DNA from 3 places in the Micromonospora sp. WMMD730 genome. Region 1 is predicted to be linked to each of the others. Evidence: riboswitches for the same ligand, from Rfam matches in the RefSeq annotation. Region 1 holds a riboswitch; each other region holds the start of a gene.
The links. A riboswitch is a leader RNA that binds a small molecule or an ion and turns the genes downstream of it on or off. The one in region 1 is predicted to bind cyclic di-AMP.
Positions count from the first base shown of each region.

Region 2: it holds a riboswitch for cyclic di-AMP, as region 1 does, so the genes downstream of both, ACN265_RS21540 (C39 family peptidase) here and ACN265_RS28525 (coiled-coil domain-containing protein) in region 1, are expected to answer to the same signal.
Region 3: it holds a riboswitch for cyclic di-AMP, as region 1 does, so the genes downstream of both, ACN265_RS06220 (coiled-coil domain-containing protein) here and ACN265_RS28525 (coiled-coil domain-containing protein) in region 1, are expected to answer to the same signal.

Region 1 is NZ_JBMHML010000002.1:6,697,059-6,700,804, reverse strand. Features, by position in the region: gene ACN265_RS28535 (helix-turn-helix transcriptional regulator) at 1-235, opposite strand, end outside; gene ACN265_RS28530 (carbonic anhydrase) at 469-1,182, shown strand; gene ACN265_RS28525 (coiled-coil domain-containing protein) at 1,288-2,313, opposite strand; cyclic di-AMP (ydaO/yuaA leader) riboswitch at 2,317-2,448, opposite strand; gene ACN265_RS28520 (YibE/F family protein) at 2,615-3,746, opposite strand, start outside.
Region 2 is NZ_JBMHML010000002.1:5,000,289-5,004,034, forward strand. Features, by position in the region: gene ACN265_RS21535 (CDP-glycerol glycerophosphotransferase family protein) at 1-1,626, shown strand, start outside; gene ACN265_RS21540 (C39 family peptidase) at 1,749-2,600, opposite strand; cyclic di-AMP (ydaO/yuaA leader) riboswitch at 2,873-3,017, opposite strand; gene ACN265_RS21545 (hypothetical protein) at 3,517-3,746, opposite strand, start outside.
Region 3 is NZ_JBMHML010000002.1:1,356,091-1,359,836, forward strand. Features, by position in the region: gene ACN265_RS06210 (STAS domain-containing protein) at 265-627, shown strand; gene ACN265_RS06215 (SRPBCC family protein) at 725-1,192, shown strand; gene ACN265_RS06220 (coiled-coil domain-containing protein) at 1,265-2,320, opposite strand; cyclic di-AMP (ydaO/yuaA leader) riboswitch at 2,325-2,456, opposite strand; gene ACN265_RS06225 (cation diffusion facilitator family transporter) at 2,622-3,536, opposite strand; gene ACN265_RS06230 (HelD family protein) at 3,644-3,746, opposite strand, start outside.

The DNA.
Region 1 (3,746 bases):
TCGGGTTGAGCGTGTACTCGTTGCGCCGGCCGACCCGGGTACGCCGCAGGTAGCCGCCGGCCTCCAGGTCGGCGACGATCGCCTGGGCGGCCCGTTCGGTCACCCCGACCTCGTCGGCGACGTCGCGGAGGCGGGCGGTGGGGTTGCGGGCGATGGCGAGCAGCACATGGCCGTGGTTGGTGAGGAACGTCCAGTTCCGGGTGCTCCCCGTGCCGTCTGTCGCCATGCCGGTCATGGTATGGCCCGTACCTGGGAGACCCGTCGTCGGCCGCCCCGACGGGTCCCGGGGTCGCCCGCCGATGCGGTACGCGCCCCGGGTCCGACACGCCGTCGACACCGCGCCGACCGACGCCTGAAACGTGTATCACGAAATCTTGACGTACCTTTAGCTGCGTGTGACCGTGGGGACACGGCCGTCGTCGCCGCCGGCCGGCGTGACCAGGTGCGATTCCGGACCGAGGTGAGGCAATGGCCCCGATCACTCCGACCCAGGCGTTGGCCGAGTTGCAGGCCGGCAACCGGCGGTTCGTCGCCGGTGCGCCCCGTCATCCCAACCAGGACGCCGGGCACCGCACCGCCGTCGCCGACGGTCAGCATCCCTTCGCCGTCATCGTCGGCTGCTCCGACTCCCGGCTCGCCGCCGAGATCATCTTCGACCGGGGTCTCGGCGACCTGTTCGTGGTCCGGACCGCCGGCCACACCGCCGGGCCCGAGGTGCTCGGCAGCGTCGAGTACGCGGTCACGGTGCTCGGCACCCCGCTGGTGGTGGTCCTCGGGCACGACTCCTGCGGTGCGGTGCAGGCGGCCCGGGACACGGCCCGCACCGGCACCCAGCCCCCGGGGCACCTCTACTCGGTGGTCGCCGCCGTCGGGCCGAGCCTGCGCCGCGCGGCCCAGCAGGGGGTGCACGACATCGACGGGATCGTCGACATCCACATCGCGCAGACCGTCGAGGTGCTGCTCGGCAACTCTCCGGTGATCGCCGCCGAGGTGGCCGCCGGTCGGTGCGCGGTGGTCGGCATGTCCTACCGGCTCGCCGCCGGCGAGGTCCACCAGGTCGCCCCGGCCCCCGAGCCCGCCGCCGCGCTGCCCGAGCCCGCCGCCGCGCTGCCCGAGCCCGCCGCCGTGGTGCCCGCACCGACCGTGCCGGCCGGTGCGGCGCCGGAACCCGTCGCCTCCTGACCCGCACCGGTCACGACGAAGGCCGCCCGGCTCAGCCGGGCGGCCTTCGTCATGCGTGGCCCGAACAACTCATCGGGGCCGGTGGTGCGGTGCCGAACACGGTCGCTACAGCAGTGACACGTGGACGTGGTCGGTGTGGTTGGACGGCCCCGAGTACGAACTCCAGCCGTTGGCCGGGAACCAGATCTGCCGGTTCCAGATCACGTAGTAGATGCCCAGCCGGTCCGAGTTGCGGATCAGGAACGCGGCGAGGTTGTTGCCGTACATCCGGGTGTCGTTGTTGTGCCACGGGCTGAACCCGCTGTTCTGCAACGACCAGTCGCACGCCCTGCCCTTGGGGTGCTCCCACGGCCCGCCGGGGCGGTAGCAGCCGACGAACCGGTTGAACCCGGCCCGCTTGACCTCCTTGTACATGTGCAGCGTGCGCGGGGTGATGCAGCCGGACGTGGTCGGGTCGTTCTCGCTGCACGACTCCCCGCGCCAGTCGCCGTTGGCGGTCTGGCCGGGTGCGACGCGGGCCACCGGGGACGTCGCGTCGACCAGGCCGCCGGTGAAGCCCCGGCCGCCGACCAGGGCCAGTGCCTTGTCGGCCTCGGTCTTCTTCTTGGCCATCAGGTTGGCCTGCTTCTGCTGCTCCCGGACCTCGGCGTCGACGGCGAGCTTGGCCTGCTCGGCCCGGGTCTTGACCTTGTTGACCTCGGCCAGCTTGCCGGCGTTGACCATGTTCAGCTCGTCCAGGGCGGCGGCCCGGCGGACGAAGGCGTCCGGCGCGTCGCTCTCCAGCAGCGCGGCGACCGCGCCGACCCGACCCGTCCGGTACGACTGGGCGGCGATCTCGGTGACCTGCGGGGCCAGCGCCGCCAGCTCCTGCTCCGCCTTCTCCACCTCGATGGCGTATTCGAGCTGGCGCTTCTTGGACTTCTCCAGCCGGGTCTTCGCCGCCGAATACTCCCGGTTGGTGGCCTCGATGACGTCGGTGAGCAGCTTCGGCTCGTCGTCCTCCTCGTGCCCCGAGGGGGTGGGCGCGTTGGGCGCGGCCGTCGCGGGGGCGGCGGCCGGTCCGGCGACGATCGCCAGGGCGGCGAGTACGGCCACTGCCGGCGTCAACCAGCGGCGTAGGGGTGCCGTCACAGTTTTCCCTTCCGTCGACCGCCGACCGGGTTAGCTGACGGGTTCGGGACGGAAGTGGCCCCTACCGCTGGCGCGGATTCACCCCAGGTGCTCGGTTCCCCGGCTCGCCGTACGGCGATTGGGCGGTGGCACCGCTGGCGCCGGTGGGCGCCTTCGGCGGTGACCGGCAGCGAGGTTACCCGAGAGTCGTACCGGGGATCTACGCCCGCAACCCGACCAAATGAGTATTTTCCCGATAGCGAGGGGTAATCAGTGACGCGACCGACAGGCGTGACCTCGCCTCCGGTCACGCAGCGCAGTGTCACCATGCGGTGTCCGTGCTCCTTTCCGGGTCTGGCCATCGTGCGGGGGCCGGGGTGGACGGTTCGCCGTGCCGGGGGGCGCTCAACGCCTCCAGCGCCTCGGCACGGTCGGGGGCGGGACGTGGGGTGGGCGGCGACCCGGTCGTACCGGCGTCGGCCGGTCCCCGCCCGGCGGTCACGACCAGCGCGGCCAACCCGGTGGTCAGCGGCACCGCCGCCACCAGGCCGAGGGTCGCCACCGCGCTGCGGACGATCTCCTGGGCCAGGAACTCGCTGGTGAGGATCTGGCTCACCGGGCGGCTGTCGGCGGTGAGCAGGAGCAGCAACGGCAGTGACGCGCCCGCGTACGCCAGCACGATCGTGTTGACCGTGGACGCGATGTGCGCCCGGCCGACCCGGGTCGCCGCCCGGTAGAGCTGCAACCGGGACAGCCCCGGGTTGGCGTGCGCCAGCTCGGTTACGGTGGCCGCCTGGGTGACCGTGACGTCGTCGAGCACGCCGAGCGACCCGATGATGATCCCGGCCAGCAGCAGGCCGTGCAGGTCCACGTCACGCTGGTACATCGACAGCGTGGTGGCCTCCTCGCTGCCGAACCCGGTCAGGTGGGTGGCGGCGGTGGCCAGCGTGCCCAGCACGCCGGTCAGCACCAGGCTGCCCAACGTGCCCAGCACCGCCACCGAGGTCTGCGCGGTGATCCCGTGGGTCAGGTACAGCACCACGAACATGATCAAGGCGGCGCCGGTGACCGCGATCGGCAGCGGCGCACCCCCGGCGGAGATGCCCGGCACCACGAAGGTCAACAGGATGGCGAAGCTGGCCCCGAGGCCGGCCAGGGCGGCCAGTCCGCGCAGCCGGCCGAACGCCACGATCGCCGCCGCGAACAGGGCGACCAGCCAGAGCAACGGCATGCCCCGCTGGTGCTCGGCGATGTGGTAGCTGCTCGCCGACGGATCGCTCGGGTCGGCCAACGCGACGAGCACCACCTCGTCGCCGACCGCCACCGTCGGCGCTCCCGGCCCGGACGGCACCGGCGTCTGCACCTCACGGCCCGCGTCCGGCCCCTGCTCGACGGCGACCGTCACCGTCCCGCACGGTCCGTCGGCCACCCCGGGAGGGCCGTCGGGGGTCTGC
Region 2 (3,746 bases), 1.7 Mb from region 1:
CTGGTGGTGGCGTTCACCGGGGCCACCGGTTGGGGCCTGGCCCTGGCGGTGGCCGCGCTGGCCGCCGCCGGCTACGAACGTCGGGTGCGCCCCGACGCCGACATCGTCGCCGAGACGGTGCTGCTGGCCGCCGGCATCCTGGTCGGCTACGCCCGCCGGCTCGACGACGGGTTCGACCCGGTGCTGGCGCTCACCGCGCTGCTGCTGCTGGGCTTGGTGCTGCTGGTGGGGCCGCTGCGCGACGCCGGCAACCTGGAGATCCGGGCGGCGAACCTGCCGGTGCGGGCGTGGACCCCGCTGGTCGCCGCCCGGCTCGGCGGCGTACTGCTGGGGCTGCTCGCCGTGGTGGCGGTGGCCGCCGCGTTCGCCCTGCCTGCCGTGCTGGCGCTGGTCGTCGTGCTGGTGGTCGCGGCCGGCTGCGGTGCGGTCGGCCTGGACCTGGCCCAGCGGCGGTTCCGGCCGTCGGGCGGGGGCGGCCCGGTGACCCGGGCGCTGCGCGCCCACCAGCCGGAGTTCCTGCTCTACTTCTCCGCCCCGCCCGGCTCGGAATACCAGGTCACCATGTGGCTGCCCTACCTGGAGCGGCTCGGCCGGCCGTTCCTGGTGCTGCTGCGGGAGCCGGAGTTCCTGCCCACGATCGCCGCCGCGACGAGCGCCCCGGTGGTCTACTGCCCCACCCTCAAGGCCATGGACGAGGCGCTGGTGCCCAGCCTGCGGGTGGCGTTCTACGTCAACCACGGGGCGAAGAACAGCCACTGCATCCGGTTCACCCAGCTCACCCACGTGCAGCTGCACCACGGCGACAGCGACAAGGCCCCCAGCGCCAACCCGGTCTCGGCCATCTTCGACAAGATCTTCGTAGCCGGTCCGGCGGCGATCGAGCGGTACGCGCGGGCCGGCGTGGAGATCCCCGCCGAGAAGTTCGTCGTGGTCGGCCGGCCGCAGGTCGAAGCCATCGAGGTACGCCGGGAGGCCCGCCCGCTGACCGCCCCGACCGTGCTCTACACCCCCACCTGGACCGGCCACCACGCCGACGCCAACTACTGCTCGCTGCCGGTGGCCGAGCCGCTGCTGCGCCGGCTGCTCGACCGGGGCGCCACGGTGATCCTGCGGGCCCACCCGTACACCGGGCAGAACCCGGCCTCGGCCCGGCAGCTGGCCCGGCTCACCGAGCTGCTCGCCGCCGACCGGACCCGTACCGGCCGGCAGCACCTGTGGGGGGCGGCGGCCAGCCGTGAGCTGAGCCTGACCGAGTGCGTCAACCGCTCCGACGCGCTGGTCTCCGACGTCTCCGGGGTCATCTCCGACTACCTCTACTCCGGCAAGCCGTACGCGGTGACCGACCTGGGCGTCGACGGCGACGAGTTCCTGGACCGGTTCCCGCTGGCCCGCTCCGGTTACGTGCTGCGCCGGGACATGGCCAACCTCGACGAGGTGCTGACCGGCCTGCTGGACACCGACCCGTTGGCGGCGGCCCGCTGGGACACCCGGCGCCGCTACCTGGGCGACTTCCCCGCCGACGCGTACGCCGACGGTTTCCTCGACGCCGCCCGCCGGGAGTTGGAGCCGGGCTGGGCCCCGCCGGCCCCCCGTGCCCCCGCCGCTCCCCTCTCCCCCCGGATCTGACCGGGGGCCGCCCGCCATCGGGCCGATGTTGCGGTATCCGGATCCGCTGACACCGCTACATCGGCCCCATGACGAGCACCGCCCCGGCCGCGGGCGGCCGGGGCGGGTGGGGGGTGGCTCGGTCAGGCGGAGTAGCCCCGGGTGGCGATCCAGTTCGCCAGGGTGGTCACGCTGACCCAGTAGGCCGGCAGCGACGGGTCGGCCGAGTCGGCGATCCGCACGGTACGGCCGTTGTCCCGGTAGCCCACGGCGGCGACGTAGTGGCCGCCGGGGAAGGAGTGCCAGCCGCCGTCGAGGTCGGTGGCGTCCCCGGCCACGTTCGCGACCACGGCCCGCTTGTCGGTGACCGCCGCGACCACGTCGGCCCGCAGCCGCTCGATCTGCGCGTCGCTCGGGGTGCCGGCGAACATCCGGGTCCGGTACGGGTCGCCCTTGACCACGGCGTTGAGCACCCGGGTGGTGTCCTCGGCCGAGTTGGTGCCCATCTCGGTGGTGCCCAGCTGGGCGGCGAGGTCGTCCTGGCCGCGTTCGATGCCGGCCGCGCTGAGCGCGTTGCGCACCGCGGCCGGGCCGCAGTAGTAGTAGGTGATCTGGGCCTGGTAGTCGTAGCGCAGGACCTTCGACGACGGGGGCTTCGGGGCCGCCTTGCGGGTCAGATCCGGGTCGGCGGTGGCGCGGGCCTTCGCCCGGGTGACGCGCGGCGCCGGGGTGGGGCTCGCCGACGGGCTGGTCGAGGGGGTGGCCGACGGGCTGGCCGGGGCGGGGACGGCGACCCGGGCCTGGGCGCGGCTGGCGACGTCGTCGAGGCGGGGGGTGGTCTCGGCCACGGCGGTGGCGCGTTGCTGGTCGGTCGGGGCGTCATCGACCCCGGCGGCCAGGGCGGTGCCACCGGCGGCCAGGACGAGGACCGCCGCCGAGCCGACGACCATCCGGTACGGGCGCTGGGCGCCCAATCGGCGGAGCTGACGCTTCATGTGGTGCTTCACGGGGTGTTCCTCCACGGGGCGAGGCGGCCGGGCACGCCGGACCGGCACGTGGCGGGTACGCCACGCGCGGATCGGGTGTTGCGCCGCTCGTTCGGCAGGGACCGCCCGACGGGAGCCGGACGGGTCGGCGGGTCGCCCGACCGGGGTCGGGCGGCGGGGTGGACGGCCGGGTCAGCGCGTCAGGCGCGACGGTCCGGCGGCACCCCGGTGCCGAGGTGGAGGAACCACCGAGGGGGTGGGGTCATGCTGCACGAGGATGAAACTCCTTCCGCTGCCGCCGACCGGGTTAGCTGACGGATTCGGGCGGGAAGATCGCCCTACCCCGGGCCGTGGCCCGGAGATTCACCCCAGGTGGTGCGTGTGGGTCCCCGGTTCGTGACATGCACGATTGAGCGGGTCGGCACGGCGTCGCCTCCTGCGATCGGAAACCGCACCGGACCGCAGCGACACTACTGGTCACCCTTCGCTCCCGCCAAGCCCTGTGAGCTGCGCAAACATCGTCGGGTCGGCTTCTTTGCGGGGCACTCGGGCAGCGGGGGTGCGGGCCGGGACGAATGGCCGTCAGGGCTCGGCAGGGCAGTGACCGGACAGCCGACCCGCAACCTCCGATGATCAGCGGAGTCGATGTGACCGGGTGTGACGGGCTGTCCGGTTCCGCCGGACCGTGACCGCACCCACACCGCCCTGGATAACGATTCGGCCCCCGGGACCCCCGGTCTCCCGGCCCGCGCGGCCCCGGGCAGGACCACCGCCCGCAACGGGACCGCCGGGGCGGGGGCACGGCATTCGCAACGGGGCCGAAGTCGCGGGGTCAACGCGGCGCGGACACCGCCATCTGCGCGTCATTGTGTCGATCATCCCGGGCCGGGCCTGGTCCGGCCCGGGAGCGGCGGTCCCGGGGTGGTCAGCCGACCCGGGCCGGGTGCCAGCGGGCGGCCTGCGTGAGGCGGGTCGCCGCCGACGTCGCGGTACGGGGCAGCGGGACCCGGCCCGGCCGCACCCGCTGCGTCGCCGCGTACGCCTCGGCGGCCAGGGAGCGGGCGGCCTCGGCGGCCAGCTCGGCGTCCCGCCACGCGACGCTTTCCCGCCAGGCCGCCGCCCGGTACGCCGCACGCCGGTCCTCCCGGACCGCCC
Region 3 (3,746 bases), 5.3 Mb from region 1:
GGAGCCGGCGGGGCTCGCCCGGCGCACCGCATCCGGGTGTCGGTGGACCGGGGCCGCTACTCTGGGACGGTTGGAACGGCCGAGCTGGGCCGTTCGTCTGAGGAGAACAGGACCAGCAACGGTGCGGAGAGGGACGGTCCGGTCCGTCCGGATCCGCGAATTGCTCATCCCGAGGGGTGGCGACCGAGGCCATCGGAGGAATACTCTCGGTCGCGGCCCGCGTACTGATGAGGCGCCCGGGGACGGGCGAGTGGAGGTGCTCGCGTGAGCCTGTCGATCGTGAAGTCGGTCCTGCCGGCCGGTGTCATCGAGATCGCCCCCCGTGGTGAGATCGACGTCGACACCGCCTACGAGGTACGTGAGGCGATCGCCGAGGTGCTGGCCAAGGGTCGGCCCGCGCGGATCGAGCTGAACATGCGACTCGTCACCTTCATCGACTCCGTCGGGATCAGCGCCATGGTCGCCGGCTTCCAGACCGCCGAGGTCAGCGGCGTCAAACTGATCGTCACCGAGCCGAGCCGGTTCGTGCACCGACAGCTCTGGGTCACCGGCCTGCTCGGGCTCTTCGGTGCCCCGGAGCCGTACTTCGCCGGTGCCGCCACCCCGGAGGTCCTGCCCGGCGCCTGACCGGGCCCCGGTCGGCGTCGACGCCACTGACCAGGGACGTTGCCAGTCCGTCTCCGGTACGGCACGATCGTGCGACCGACGACGGTCAGGAGGCCCGGTGGTCCGGCGGGAGAGCTTCAGCTACACGGTGCAGGCGCGCTGCTCACCGGCGGACGCGATGGCGCTGCTGAGCGACCTGTCCCGGCAGGAGGAGCTGCATCCCCTGATCGTCCGGGTGCGCCGGCTGCCCGCCCGGCCGGGTGCCCTGGCCAGCTACGCGATCACCGACCGGCTGGAGCTGGGGCCGCTGCGGTTCCCCGTCACCTACCAGGCCGACGTGCTGCTGGCCGGCGACGACGAGATCGTGACGATGGCCCGCCAGCAGCCCGGCACCACCGTACGCAACCACACCCGGCTGCGGATGGAGGGTGACCTGCTGCGGATCGACGTGGAGATCACCCTCGCCGCGCCGGCCCCGCTGTTCGGCTACGCCTTCCGGCAGGCCCGCGCCGCCCACCTGGGGTTGGCCAGCCGCCTCGGCGCGGTCCTGGACAGCCGGGCCGGCGACCCACCCCCCGCCGGCTGACGACCGCCGGCACCCGCCCGGACGGTCGCGCCGCGGTGGCCCGCCCTGAGCGGACGGGCCACCGCGCCGGGATCAGATCATCGACAGGTGCACGTGGTTGGTGTGGTCGCTGGACGGGTCCCCGTTGCCCCCGCTGTACGCCTTCCACCCGCTGCTCGGCAGCCAGATCCGCTTGAACCAGATCACGTAGAGCACACCGAGCCGGTCGGCGTTGCGGATGAAGTACGCGGCGAGGTTGTTGCCGTACGTCCGGTCGCCGCCACTGGCCACCCCGCCGAAGCCGCCCTTCTGGGCGGCGAAGTCGCACGCCCGGCCCTTGGGGTGCTCGCCGGAGCCGCTGGGCCGGTAGCAGGAGACGTACCTGGTGAAACCGGCCGCCTTGGCCTGGTTCAGGGCGTTGAGCGTACGCGGGGTGATACAGCCGTTGGCCGGCGTCGGGTCGTTGACGCTGCACGACTCGGACGGCCAGGAGCCGTCGGAGTTGCGGGGCGCCCCCTTGGCGTTGCTGGTGGACGTGCCGTCCGAGCTGCCGGAGTCGCGGGAGGTGGGGGCCGGCTTGTCGGCGGCGGCCACCGCCAGCGCCCGCTCGGCCTGCTCCTTGCGCTTGCCCATGGTGGCGACCTGCTTGCGCTGTTCGGTGATCTCCTGGGTGACCGCCGCCCGGGTCCGGGTGGCCTGGTCCCGGGTCTCGATCATCGTGCGCAGTTCCTGGTCCTCCCGGGTGGCGACCGTCTCCAGCGCCGCCGCGCGGTCCAGGAAACCGCTCGGGGTGTTGCTGTTGAGCAGGGCGGACATCGGCCCGAGCCGGCCGGTGCGGTAGGCCGCGCCGGCGATCTCGCCGACCTTGGCGGTCTGCGTGACCAGCTGCCCCTCGATGGTCTTGAGCTGCCCGTCGAGTTCCTGCTGGCGCTTGGTGGAGCGCTCCAGGGCGGCCTTGGCCTCCAGCCAGCCCTTGCTGGCGGCGTCGAGCTGGTCGCGCAGCGCCGGGGTGCCGCCCTCGTCGTCGCCGGGGGCGGCGAGCCGGGTGGCGGGCGCGGCGGCGGCCGGGGTGAACGGCGCGGCCGACACGCCCAGGGCCAACGCCGTGACGACTGCGGCCAGCAGCCGCGTGGTGGTGCGTACGTGCATGCGGATGTCCTTCCGTCAGCCGCCGACCGGGTTAGCTGACGGGTTCGGGACGGAAGATCCCTACCGCTGACGCGGATGCACCCCAGGAACGTGGTTCCCCGGTTCGCCCGGGCGGGCGATTAGGCGGCGGCCTCTGCCTGGCGGAGACCGGGGCCGAGCCTACCGGTACGCGTGTGACGCCTGCCTACCTCGTGACTGAGGGTACGAGAGTGAATACCCTCAAAAGGTTCAAACGACGCAAATTTCCGCGATCTCTGTGCGGGAGTACCCGGCGGGGCTGACCGTCCGGCCCGGGGCGGGGTCACCAGTGGGCGGGGCCGCATGCGCCGGGGCTCGCCCCGGGCTCGACCTGGAGGGTGGCGTGCTCGATGTGGAAGTCCTCCCGCAGGGCGCCCCGGGCGGCCGCCAGCACCGCGCCGACCTCGGCGTCACCGGCCAGGGTGAGGTGGGCCGAGGCGACGTCCATGCCGGAGGTGAGCGTCCAGACGTGCAGGTCGTGCACCTCGGCGACACCGGGCACGGCGGTCAGCCGGTCGTGCACGGCGGTCACCGGCAGGTGCTCCGGGGCGGCCTGGACCAGGATGCGCACCGCCGCCCGGCCGAGCCGCCAGGTGCGGGGCAGGATGAACACGCCGATCGCCACGGCGACCAGTGGGTCGGCCCACCACCAGCCGGTGCCGGCGATCAGCAGCGCCGCCACGATCACCCCGACCGAACCGAGCAGGTCGCCGAGCACCTCCAGGTACGCCCCGCGCAGGTTGATGCTCTCCTTGGCGCCCTCCCGCAGCAGGCCGAACGCGACGATGTTGGCGAGCAGGCCGAGCACCGCCACCACCAGCATCGGGCCGGCCAGCACCTCGGGTGGCTCGCCGAACCGGCGGACCGCCTCGATCAGCACGTAGACCGCGACCCCGCTGAGCAGGACGGCGTTGGCCAGGGCGGCGAGCACCTCCAGCCGGTAGAGGCCGAAGGTGCGCTGCGGGTCCCGGGCGGCCCGCCGGGTGGCGGTGATCGCGGCCAGCGCCATCCCGATGCCGAGCACGTCGGTGAACATGTGCCCCGCGTCGGAGAGCAGGGCCAGCGAGCCGGTGCCGAAGGCGGCCACCGCCTCGACCACCATGAGCACGGCGAGCAGCCCGAACGCCGCCCAGAGCCGACCCCGGTGCCGGTGCGCGGCGTTGCTCACCGTCGCGCTGTGGTCATGACCTGCGCCCACGTCCACACCCTCCGTCGCCGCTGCGGACCCGCTCCAATCTATGCTCACATCGCTATGTATGCAAGTGATGGTCGGACGTCCGGCCAGGTGGGCCGGGTCCCGGTCGGTCAGCCGGTCGGCTCGACGGTGGTGAGGCGCTGGGTCGCCCGGGACAACGCCACGTAGAGCGTCCGCACCCCGGAGCCCGGATCGGCCCGGATCTCGCCGGGG